4 regions of the Vibrio sp. WZ-1 genome follow, and region 1 is predicted to be linked to each of the others. Evidence: predicted binding sites of a transcription regulator. Region 1 holds the regulator's gene; each other region holds the start of a gene.
The links. The regulator CRP, encoded in region 1, controls carbon source genes, mostly activating them, when cyclic AMP is high. The targets are predictions, from matches to a motif close to TGTGANNNNNNTCACA.
Positions count from the first base shown of each region.

Region 2: ACTS60_RS15600 (glycogen/starch/alpha-glucan phosphorylase) is a predicted target of CRP. The motif match lies at 1,325-1,340, and genes of this name have one in related genera.
Region 3: ACTS60_RS13430 (NupC/NupG family nucleoside CNT transporter) is a predicted target of CRP. The motif match lies at 1,069-1,084, and genes of this name have one in related genera.
Region 4: deoD (purine-nucleoside phosphorylase) is a predicted target of CRP. The motif match lies at 1,569-1,584, and genes of this name have one in related genera.

Region 1 is NZ_JBQEQR010000043.1:16,011-19,195, forward strand. It holds gene ACTS60_RS01805 (hydrolase) at 1-133, shown strand, start outside; gene ACTS60_RS01810 (YheU family protein) at 196-405, shown strand; gene ACTS60_RS01815 (phosphoribulokinase) at 533-1,402, shown strand; gene crp (cAMP-activated global transcriptional regulator CRP) at 1,642-2,274, shown strand; gene ACTS60_RS01825 (DUF1338 domain-containing protein) at 2,499-3,185, opposite strand, start outside.
Region 2 is NZ_JBQEQR010000079.1:179,091-182,275, reverse strand. It holds gene malT (HTH-type transcriptional regulator MalT) at 1-805, opposite strand, end outside; gene ACTS60_RS15600 (glycogen/starch/alpha-glucan phosphorylase) at 1,475-3,185, shown strand, end outside.
Region 3 is NZ_JBQEQR010000076.1:187,912-191,096, reverse strand. It holds gene ACTS60_RS13440 (DUF5363 family protein) at 97-264, shown strand; gene ACTS60_RS13435 (TatD family hydrolase) at 251-1,024, shown strand; gene ACTS60_RS13430 (NupC/NupG family nucleoside CNT transporter) at 1,229-2,512, shown strand; gene deoC (deoxyribose-phosphate aldolase) at 3,094-3,185, shown strand, end outside.
Region 4 is NZ_JBQEQR010000038.1:24,232-27,416, reverse strand. It holds gene ACTS60_RS01430 (transposase) at 1-671, opposite strand, end outside; gene deoD (purine-nucleoside phosphorylase) at 740-1,450, opposite strand; gene ACTS60_RS01420 (YbgA family protein) at 1,848-2,798, shown strand; gene ACTS60_RS01415 (MerR family transcriptional regulator) at 2,788-3,185, shown strand, end outside.

The DNA of each region.
Region 1 (3,185 bases):
TGGTGGCCATGTCGGCTTTCTCACAGGTACTGCGCTCAAGCCAAAGTTTTGGTTAGAGGAAGCTCTGCCAGCTTATTACGAAAGTATCGCCGCTGAGTACCTTTCTACTGTATCCAAACAACAAACACAGTAAACTATTCACAAGTGTCAACCAAGGCAGGTAGCACACCATCATCATAAACGTTTGAGGTATTTATGATCATTCCATGGCAAGACATTGCGCCAGAAACATTAGAAAACTTGATCCGAGAATTTGTGCTGCGTGAAGGGACAGATTACGGTGCGGTAGAAGTGTCACTACAAGATAAAATCGACCAAGTTAGAACTCAGTTAGAGAAAGGGGATGCAACGATTGTCTTCTCCGAGCTCCATGAAACGGTTGATATTCAACTCAAAGCAAAATAATAAGGCCCTCACATTTTACCGTATCCCACTCGATGACACGGGCTTGTTACGTGCTATAGTGGGTTATCGACCGTGCAGCATCCACGTGTTGCACTTTACAGGTAAGTAATTTTCGACAAGGTTTGTCATGTCAGCTAAACACCCAATCATCGCGGTTACTGGCTCCTCCGGAGCTGGCACCACCACGACCTCAGAAGCCTTCCGTAAGATGTTCAATATGATGAACGTTAAACCTGCATGGGTTGAAGGAGATAGCTTCCACCGCTTTACTCGCCCGGAGATGGATGTCGAGATCCGTAAGGCTCGCGAGCAAGGTAGACACATCAGCTACTTTGGTCCGCAAGCAAATGACTTCCCAGGGTTAGAAGAATTCTTCCGAAAGTATGGTGAAGAAGGGACCGGCAGCGTGCGTCGCTATCTGCATACCTTCGATGAGGCCGTCCCCTACAATCAAATGCCAGGCACCTTCACACCATGGCAAGACTTACCAGAAGACAGCAACGTACTGTTCTATGAAGGTTTACACGGTGGTGTTGTCGATGGTGACGTCAACGTGGCTCGCCATGTGGACTTTCTGATTGGCATGGTACCCATTGTGAACCTGGAATGGATTCAAAAGTTCGTTCGCGACACTCGCGACAGAGGCCACTCCCGAGAGGCGGTAATGGATTCGATCGTGCGCTCGATGGACGATTACCTCAACTACATTACCCCGCAATTCTCGCGGACTCATATCAACTTTCAGCGTGTGCCAACCGTCGATACTTCCAACCCACTTAACGCCAAAGGCATCCCAAGTTTGGATGAAAGCTTCGTCGTTATCCGCCTACGTGGCATCAAGAATGTCGACTTTCCATACCTCCTGGCTATGATTGATGGCTCATTCATGTCTCGTCATAACACCATTGTGGTGCCGGGCGGTAAGATGAGTTTTGCTATGGAGCTCATCGTCAGACCAATCTTACAGCAGTTGATCGAAACTGGGAAAATTGGCTAAAAGCCCTTTCAATAAGGTGTTTACTTTTCATACCGTGATCATGTGCACAGTTTTGCTTACAAAATCTCAATCATGGCACGATTAAAATCAAGAAATCGTTTCCGAAAAAGGATACTATTTCTAACCGAAACACAAGAGAGCTTGCAGCATATAAAAAGTGCTCTTATTCTAGTAAGCCAATTCAGGCTTAGCTAAAATATGGATAGCGCAAGCGTACCCTGCAGAGGAAGTGAGATATTATGGTTCTAGGTAAACCTCAAACCGACCCAACATTAGAGTGGTTTCTTTCACACTGTCATATTCATAAGTACCCATCAAAAAGCACGCTAATTCACGCGGGCGAAAAAGCAGAGACTTTGTACTACATCGTTAAAGGTTCTGTTGCGGTTCTTATCAAAGACGAAGAAGGTAAGGAAATGATCCTTTCTTACCTAAACCAAGGCGACTTCATTGGTGAGCTTGGTCTATTCGAAGAAGACCAAGAGCGTACAGCTTGGGTTCGCGCTAAATCTCCTTGTGAAGTGGCAGAGATTTCTTTCAAGAAATTCCGTCAACTTATCCAAGTTAACCCAGACATCCTAATGCGCCTTTCTGCGCAAATGGCTCGTCGTCTACAAGTTACTAGCCAAAAAGTGGGTGACCTAGCGTTCCTAGACGTAACTGGTCGTATCGCTCAGACTCTTCTGAACCTTGCTAAACAGCCAGATGCGATGACGCACCCAGACGGCATGCAAATCAAGATCACTCGTCAAGAAATCGGTCAAATCGTTGGCTGTTCTCGTGAGACAGTAGGTCGTATCTTGAAGATGCTAGAAGAGCAGAACCTAATTTCTGCGCACGGTAAAACTATCGTTGTTTACGGAACTCGTTAATCTCGATTAACGTTTAAAAAATTTAAAAGCCACCAAATGAAAGTTTGGTGGCTTTTTCTTTTGTGGGAATCGGGAACGGAAAACAAAGAATCGAGAGTCGGGATCGCTGCGTTCCGAGAGCGGACTTCGTCCTTAGAGATACAGCCCTCTCAGATTCCGAGAGTTAAAACCTCCCCCAGCAAAGCGTTCCCGCCCCCATAGGTCATAGCCCGTTCTCGTATCTATTAACCGTTGGTGCTTTCGAAAATCTTATCTGCTGATGCCGCTACAAATCCTGGGTACAACTCACCGTTATCCATTGAGTAGCGCTTAGCAAACTCGTAGAAGCCCCCTGGAATCACCTCAACGCCTTCAGTAAAGGTCACTGGCACTTTGTCTGCCATGGTCGATGATTGCTCTAGTAGCACCTCTGGCGTGCCTTTTACTTCGCCGCCATTTTCATTGATGGTGAAGCCTGCTGTACGTAGATGGTCGTTTACTTGCTTTACTTCTTGATGCTGGTTGAGCTGATTCACACTCACTGTGAAGTGGTTAGCTCCGTAACCGTGCGCAGCAAGCCACGAAGCGTACTCACTCTCTTTCGCCAAGGTTTGGAAATCAGCATAGCTGAGATCCCATAAACGACCGCCGTACAAGAAGTCGCTGTTTGTCAGTTTAGAAGCATCAACCTGCTCTACCAGTTTATGAACGATGGCTTGTAGCTCTGCTGAGCACTCATCCACTTTCAATTCACTGATGAAGACTTTTGGCTGCTTCGGATCTGGGTGCTCAAAATGTTTTGCCACCAGCTTTTTGCTTTCAAATACGTAATCACCACAGGCTTTATAACCCACTGCCAAGAATGGCTTCGCCAGCGTTTCAATGCCTAGGGGAGCGACATTAAACGTACGTAACGCAATATGGTCATTAAT
Region 2 (3,185 bases), on a different contig from region 1:
GACGTGTTTCTGTATCCAGTAGGTCAAATACTTCTTCAACGAGGTAATCCCATAAATGAGCGTGGTTAAACTGAGACACCGATTCGACAGTCTGTGCGAGTGTGCGATTTTGATGCTGAGCTTGGAGGGCAATCAATTGCAGTGCTGAAGGCCATCCCTCTACATAGGTACGTAGGTTATTTGCGGTATCTTCATCAATGCCGTCCTCGATTCGTTGATTGAAGAAGCGAGTGGTCTCTTCGATATCAAACGCTAGCATTTCGTTGCCAATTTCGATCATCAGGTCACGAACACGTAAATTTGCGGTACCCAACGGAGGGTTGGCGCGACTGGTTACAACGACAGTGAGGTTATCTGGCATGTGCTTGAGGAAGAATCGCATGGACTCATGGACTTCATCATTAGTGATTAGGTGATAGTCATCCAAAACGATGTAGCATTCTTGCTGGAAATCGGCCATTTCAGCGAAAACTTCACTGTATAAAGAACGCAATGACGAGAACTGACGCTTCTCAGCCAGTTTCTGAGAGTTCGAACAGCTATGGTTAGTTGCTTTATTCAGTGCTTGCAAAAGGTAATTAACGAAACGAAAACCATCATTATCACTGTCATCTATGCTATACCAACCAACGTTTGGCTTGTCTGATAGCCACTGTGCAGCCATGGTGGTTTTTCCGTAACCAGCTGGTGAGCGAAATAAAACCAGCTTATAAAAGGGCGCTTGTTGTAGTAGGTCCAATACTCTTGGGCGAACAATGGCATTGTGTAATCGTCCAGGTCGAGTAAGTTTAGAAGGGATCCACATTTTATATGTCCTTTGTTTATGTGTATCTAGCAATCAATCCGTTTTACTTTTTATCACCACAAGGTGCCTATTCATCTAGCGGATGCAGCACGACTAAAAATGTGGCTAGAGATCACTTAGGTACATGAGCTAGCGAAAAATAATTCTTAAACGAACGTAAACGGGCAGCGTTGATTAATTTTTATACTACTTTCCGATGTGTTGTGGATGTTACGACATCCGAAATGTCTCTTACTTTGATCCACTTCCTAATTCTCAAGAGTTGATGGAATTACCACCAACTACGCCCTTAATTTGTGATTTAGCTCACTTTAAAATCGAATGTAGTGAACGTGTATAAACGCAGTTGCGCGCATATTAAGGGAAATTCGATTTTAATCGCTGTTTTTGTGTGATCGAGCATACAGTTTTTGCAACAAGCAAAAATGGCGTAATAAATATCATCACTTTAAAAAAGTAATCTTGGTGGCGATTCGGTGTGATCCTAATCACTAAGAACTCGGTTAATGAGCCTCGTGTTGAGAGTTAGATCACTAACTTCGCAATGGTCCCCTCTCTACGCCCTACTTCCTACTCCCGTTAAGGAGGAGAAATAGGAGGATGTTTATTCACAGGGGGAAATGCAGGATGTATGGCAGATGAATTACTACAAGACGTGAGAATTTCTTAATGAAACCTACTCAACAGAAAAAATTTGACAAGAAGTCGTTCCAAGAAAGCGTAAAGAAACACCTATCAGTGACTTACGCACACACTATTGAAAACGCAGACAGCCGCGCATGGTACCTAGCAATGGGTCGTGCACTGGCTGAATTCACTACTTGTGATTTGCTTGCTACTGAAGCTGACCCTCGCATCCAAAAAGCGAAAAGCGTTAACTACCTTTCACTAGAATTCCTTATCGGTCGTTTGACTGGTAACAACCTAATCAGCATGGGTCTTTACGAAGAGATCACTGAAGCAATGGCTGAGCTAGGTCACAACCTAACAGACCTTCTAGAAGAAGAACGCGACCCATCATTGGGTAACGGTGGTCTAGGTCGTCTAGCTGCATGTTTCATGGATTCATGTGCCGCTCAAGAATTCCCTACTGTAGGTTACGGCCTGCATTACGAGTACGGTCTATTTAAGCAGTCGTTCAAAGACGGCCGCCAACAAGAAGCACCAGACGCATGGCGCGGTGTAGAAGGTTACCCTTGGGAAGTGGCTCGTCCAGAGCTTGCACAAGAAATCGGCTTCTACGGTCACGTTGAAGTGGTAAACGAGAACGGTAAAGAAGTTCGTAAATGGGTTCCAGGTATGTCTGTAAAAGCAATGCCTTGGGATCTGCCTATCGTAGGTTACGAATCAGATACGGTTTACCCGCTACGTCTTTGGGAATGTCAGGCTATCGCACCATTCTCACTAGAAAGCTTTAACAACGGTGATTACTTCGAAGCTCAACACGCGCTGATCGACGCAGGTAACATCACAAAAGTACTTTACCCGAACGATAACCACGAGAAAGGTAAAACACTGCGTCTAATGCAACAGTACTTCCACTCAGCAGCGTCTGTACGCGACATTCTACGTCGCCACGAAGCAGCAGGTTACTCGCTAGCGGATCTACCGAAGCAAGAGACTATCCAGCTTAACGATACGCACCCAACTATCGCTATCCCTGAGCTAATGCGCATCCTAGTAGACGAGAAAGGTCTAACTTGGGAAGCGGCATGGGAAATCAGTGCAAACACGTTCGCTTACACGAACCACACACTACTTCCAGAAGCTTTAGAGACTTGGTCGGAGTCGCTAATTCAGCGTCTACTTCCACGTCACATGGAAATCATTTTTGAAATCAACCACCGCTTCCTACAAGAAGTTCGTAAGATGTGGCCTGGTGACGGTGAGAAGCAAGCTAAGCTTTCTATCATCCAAGAAGGTTTCCACCGCATGGTTCGCATGGCTAACCTATGTGTAATCGGTTCTTACGCAGTTAACGGCGTAGCAGCACTTCACTCTGAGCTAGTTAAGAAAGACCTATTCCCAGAGTTCCACGAGATGTACCCAACTCGTCTACATAACGTGACAAACGGTATTACACCTCGTCGTTGGTTGAAGTTCTGTAACCCAGGTCTATCTAACCTTATCACTGGTAAGATTGGTTCTGAGTGGCCAGCGAAACTTGAGCAACTAGAAGGTATTGCCAAGTACGCAACAGACGCGAAATTCCAAAAAGAATTCATGGCTGTTAAGAAAGAAAACAAACAGCGCCTAGCGGATTGGGTTAAAGAGAACATGGGTATCGAGCTAGATACTAACGCTATCTTTGATGTGATGATCAAGCGTCTGCACGAGTACAAGCGTCAGCAACTTGATTTGCTACACATCTTGTCTCTAT
Region 3 (3,185 bases), on a different contig from region 1:
TAGCGCACTAGATCATAAACCGCCGTTAGCTATACACTTAGCTAACGGCGGTTTTTTATTTGGCGAAGTAAAACGATTACTTAGAAAAGGTGCGCAATGAACTGGTTTAAGAGAACACTCAAACGCTACGACGACTGGTGTAAAGAGATGGGGCTGACGCATGATCAAAAGCGCAGTTGTGTGCCGTATAAGCAAGACCCAGTTCATGAAGATGAGCCTGCTAAAAAAGCAAAACAAGAGAAAGCAAACAATGAAACTGTTTGATACCCATTGCCATTTCGACTTTGATGTCTTCCAAGGTGATTTTTCTCGTCAAGTTGAACTTGCTCGTGAGCAAGGCGTGGAGCGTATCCTGATTCCCTCCGTGGGGCCGAGTAACTGGTCTCGTATCCAAGAGCTTACCAGTCAACATCCTCACCTTTATTACGCGCTCGGCTTCCACCCTTATTTCCTGAACGACGAGTTTGAACAATTTGTCCCTGAATTGGAGTCGTTACTTTCCTCACCTAATCGACAATGTGTCGCAATAGGGGAGTGTGGCTTGGACTTTGCGATAGAGACGCCAGTGGAACTGCAAGAGTGCGCGTTAGAACGACAGTTTGAGCTTGCCAGGCGATTTGAACTTCCGGTGATTTTGCACAGTCGTAAAGCGCACAATCGACTTATTCAAATGGTCAAAGCGGCTAAGTTACCAAAGGGGGGCGTGTTACATGCTTTTTCTGGTAGCTATCAACAGGCGATGGAATGGGTTCGATTAGATTTTTTTATCGGAGTTGGTGGCTCAATTACCTATCCAAGAGCCAACAAAACACGCGATGCAATTCAAAGATTACCACTTGAATTTCTTGTTTTAGAAACGGACGCGCCGGATATGCCTATACTTGGTTATCAGGGCGAGCCGAATCACCCTGCCAAACTCATTCATATATTGAATCAACTCTCAGAGTTGCATAAAAGAGAAAAGCAATCGATTGCCGAAAAAGTGTGGGAAAATAGCAATTCTGCCTTCTCCATATGTGAATAAAATCTAAAGATGCTGTTCAGAATAGAAAACGATTACCTTCTTATTGTGAGATAACTCACAAACGGAGGTGAATCAATGATGAATCTTATGAGAAAGTGTGAGGATGGCATTACTTTAATTGATTCTGGATGAGTATAATTGCCCCCGCTTTATAGCTCCATTTTGTAACACGCCAACAAATAACTTATAAGGAAGTCATAAACTATGAGCCTGTTTATGAGCCTAGTCGGTATGGTAGTGCTTCTTGCTATTGCATTTGCATTTTCTAATAACCGTAAAGCTATCAATCTAAGAACTGTGGGTGGCGCATTCGCTATCCAATTCGTATTAGGTGCATTTGTTCTTTATGTACCTTGGGGCCGTGATCTACTGAACGGTTTCTCTACTGGTGTATCTAACGTTATCAACTACGGTAACAATGGTTCATCTTTCCTATTCGGTGGTCTTGTTTCTGACAAGATGTTCGAAGTATTCGGCGGCGGCGGCTTCATCTTCGCATTCCGCGTTCTTCCTACACTGATCTTCTTCTCAGCACTGATTTCAGTTCTTTACTACATTGGCGCAATGCAGTGGGTTATCAAGATTCTTGGTGGTGCACTACAAAAAGCGCTTGGCACTTCTCGCGCGGAATCAATGTCTGCTGCGGCTAACATTTTCGTAGGTCAAACTGAAGCACCTCTAGTTGTTCGCCCATTCGTACCTAAGATGACTCAATCTGAGCTATTCGCGGTAATGTGTGGTGGTCTAGCATCTGTAGCTGGTGGTGTACTAGCTGGTTACGCTTCAATGGGTGTACCTCTAGAGTACCTAGTAGCAGCATCATTCATGGCAGCACCTGGTGGTCTACTGTTCGCTAAGATTCTTCACCCAGAGACTGATAAGCCTCATGAAGACATCGAAGAAGCAATGGACGGTGGCGACGATAAACCAGCTAACGTAATCGACGCAGCAGCGGGCGGTGCGGCTTCTGGTCTACAACTTGCACTAAACGTAGGTGCAATGCTAATCGCGTTCGTAGGTCTTATTGCTCTTGTTAACGGTATGCTAGGTGGCATCGGTGGTTGGTTCGGTATGCCTGAACTAACACTAGAGCTAATCCTTGGTTACGCGTTCTCTCCACTAGCATTCCTAATCGGTGTTCCTTGGAACGAAGCAGTTGTTGCTGGTTCATTCATCGGTCAGAAACTAGTTATCAACGAATTCGTTGCTTACTTGAACTTCACACCTTACCTAGGTGAAAGCGCTCAAGTAGTTGCGGCAACTGGTGAAGTAATGTCTGAGAAGACAACAGCTATCATCTCATTCGCACTATGTGGCTTCGCGAACCTTTCTTCTATCGCGATCCTACTTGGTGGTCTAGGTAGCCTTGCACCAAACCGTCGTTCAGATATCGCTCGCATGGGTATTAAAGCAGTTCTTGCTGGTACGTTGTCTAACCTAATGGCAGCTACTATCGCAGGTTTCTGCCTTAGCCTTGCAGCACTTTAATTAGAATCGGTTCTTAATATATAGACGCCGTTTTAAACCATGCCCTGTAGCAAGAAATTGCTGCGGGGCATTTTTCGTTTTTTGGACCTAAAAAATTCTACTGCACGTAGGTCTACGTGAGTGGCTTACGAAGTTGGTGGAATAGAGGCCGGAAAATTTTGAGATACAAACCGTTTGCGCTCTATTTGGTGCTACAGTTTTGCGGTGAATATCTATAATGTAGTAATCACAGGATAGCGGTTAAGGTTATTACTTAATCACTCCATGAATACAACATACTCGATGGGCAAATGATTTGCCCTCAATATCAAATCTAGCAAGAGTTTTATTGTTTGATGTGATATTAAAGACACCGCAATCATAGATTGTTGTGCCATAGGCCAAACTGGTACTGTGCGGTGACAAGGATAGCAATTGGCATATGAATTATTCGCTGTATATGCCGAGTCTTCAGGGAACCAAGTCCGTTCATTAATAGACTGTTTAGCCAATTTCTCACACTGTCTCGACTTGTTGATTATAGTTAGAGAAGTGATGTGAGGCTGAGTAGTGAATTTTTTGAATATTGATCGGAGATAGAAATGAGCGATTTAAAAGCAGCAGCGCTACGTGCACTAAAACTTATGGACCTAACTACGCTGAATGATGACGACACTGATGCAAAAGTGATCTC
Region 4 (3,185 bases), on a different contig from region 1:
TGGCAAAGAATGTAACCTGAGTGTGCTTCTCCTGATACGATCCAATAAACACCATTATTGCTTTGTGGCTGAAGAGATACAAAGTTAGAGGCAAGTTCATAGTGGTCAGCATGATTAACCCAGCGAGCATCAATAGTCGCAAGTTTACGGCGACAACGGCTAGCAATATGATCAACATGATCGTAGAACGTTTTTGGGTTGATGCTGAGTTTACGGCAGATCTCTCGAACGGAATAACCAGTAAACAGTAAGCCCATCAAATTCTCTTGAAATTGAAGCTTTTTGTTGGCACCAGACCATTTATCGACAAAAGTACTTTGACATTCTTTACAGCGATAGCGTTGGCGATCGCCACTATAGCCAAAAGCGTGATAGAGGTGTTTGTGAGTGTGGACAGAGAGTCCAAAGTTGTCACATTCGTCGTTGCGACATGCAGGCAAGCCGTCACTGTGTACGTGACGAAGACGATGAAGCTCATTCACTACATCGCGATTGTTAAGTAAGGGGGGGAAAGCTCCACATTCACGGCAGACCATCGCCGGACGTTTAGGGTTAGCATGTTGCAATACGTAACGTTTTGCATCACTCAATCCAAAGTTGTCACACGCCAATGTTTTACAAAAGTTGAGTTGTAACCCATCTGCGTCTTTTGGCAGTTCGCCGTTAGACACAATCGCCCCCTCGGGATAATTCAGGCAGCCGGTCAGGCACCGGCTGCAAATTACTACTTAAGTGTTTCTTAGATGTTGATTGCAGTTTCTAGAGCAACTTTCATCATGTCGTTGAACGACTTTTGACGCTCTTCAGAGCTTAGTTTTTCACCACGGATGATGTGGTCAGAAACCGTTAGGATTGTTAGTGCTTTCGCGCCTAGATCCGCAGCTACACCGTAGATACCAGCCGCTTCCATGTCTACACCTAGGATGCCAAGTTTTTCCATCTTCTCGAAGATGTCAGCTTCTGGTGTGTAGAATAGGTCTGCAGAGAATACGTTACCTACTTTAACTGGTACTTCTTGAGAACGTGCTTGGTTAACCGCTTCTTCAAGAAGACCGTAATCAGCAATCGCAGCGAAGTCGTGATTGTTGAAACGGATGCGGTTAACTTTTGAGTCTGTAGATGCACCCATACCGATAACAACGTCCATTAGTTTAACGTCGTCGCGTACTGCACCACAGCTACCAACGCGGATAACGTTTTTCACGCCGTACTCAGCGATTAGCTCGTGAACGTAGATGCAGCAAGATGGGATGCCCATACCGTGGCCCATAACAGATACTTTTTTGCCTTTGTATGTGCCAGTAAAGCCGAACATGTTACGAACATCACAAACTTGTTTTACATCTTCAAGGAAAGTTTCTGCGATGTATTTAGCGCGCAACGGGTCGCCTGGCATTAGAACTGTTTCAGCGAAATCACCTGGTTGTGCGTTAATGTGTGGGGTTGCCATAAGTGCTCTCCAAAGTCTTGTTCTGATAAATCGCCTTTATTATAGAAGGCTATTACCAATTCTGTTGAACTTGTTCGTTTTCGTTGAGGTAATAATATCGGGACGGGCAATATCCCCTTGAGAGATAAGTCACAAAATCATGGGTTTTAGTGTTCAATTAATCTGTTGATAACTAAATCTGTTGAAAGCAAAAAGGCAATCGATTTGCTTTTGAGCAGTTTGTCGATTGCGTGCACAAAATCTCGGCTTTAAGCACAAAAATTTTTCTTCAAAGTTTCTGATCGATATTCGAATAGAGTGAGTAAAACGATTAAATTGTACAATTTATTTTCTTGTACAATTTTAATTGACTTGCTATAAGTTATACAACAAAACATTTTGTATAGGATGCTTCGTTATGGAATCTTCAATCAAAGTCGGTATCAGTTCTTGTGTACTTGGACAACGAGTACGTTTCGATTCGGGACATAAAATCAGCAACTTCGTAACGAAGGAGTTAGACGGCTATTTCAACTTTGTACCAGTCTGTCCAGAAGTTGGAGTAGGGATGTCTGTTCCTCGTCCAACAATTCGCCTAGTGAGTAATGAAGAACGAATCGCCTTGGTTGAAACGAGGAATCCAGACAACGACCACACTGACAATATGCTTACTTATTCGAAAAACAAAGTGAACGAATTGGAAGGCGAGCAGTTGTGTGGCTATATCGTGTGCGCGAAGTCGCCAACGTGTGGCATGGAACGAGTAAAGGTTTACAGCAAGAATAATGCTGCTAAAGAGGGCATCGGTTTGTACACCCGAACTTTAATGGAAAAAATGCCATGGCTACCAGTTGAAGAAGATGGACGCCTGAATGATCCGGTGCTTAAAGAGAACTTTATTACTCGTGTTTATTGTTTGAATGACTTTTATGAGTCGATGGAGGGTGAGCCAACACGTGGAAAAATCATCGATTTCCACTCTCGCTATAAGCTAACACTGATGGCACATCATCCGGAGTCGTATCGTTCTCTTGGGCGCTTAGTGGCCGATGTGGCGAACTATGATATTGAAGATTTCTATAACGAATATCGCCTGGGTTTGATGAAAGCGCTACAGAACCGCGCTAGCCGTAAGAATAACACTAATGTGTTGATGCACCTTCAGGGGTACTTTAAACGCTCTTTAACTGGCAATGAAAAAGCTGAGTTGGCGACTGTGATCAGTGATTATCGTACTGGCTTGTTACCATTACTTGCCCCGTTAACGTTAATTAAGCACTATCTCAATACGTACCCAGATGCGTACCTTGAAAAACAGAAATATTTAGAACCGTATCCACAGGAGATGAGACTTCGTTATGGATTGTAGCCAAGAAGAAAAACTATACGCGATTCGAGATGTATCTGAGTTAACGGGTGTAAAGCCCGTTACTCTGCGTGCTTGGCAAAGACGCTATAACTTGATTCAACCGAAAAGAACCGATAAAGGGCATCGCTTATATCGCCAGCAGGACTTGGACATAATTCGAGAGATTCAAGGATGGCTGGCTAAAGGCGTTGCTATCGGTAAAGTGAAAGGCTTGTTGGGTCAGGAATCAGATGTTGACTTAGGGACAGATATTGAGCGTTTAGAAGAAACAGAAGCCTTGCTAAAAGCATTGTCGGAGCTAAACCGTGGTAAAACAGAGACACTCTTGTCCAGTGTATTGAAAGAGTATCCTCTCAACATCGTTATCGAGCAGCTGATCTATCCGGT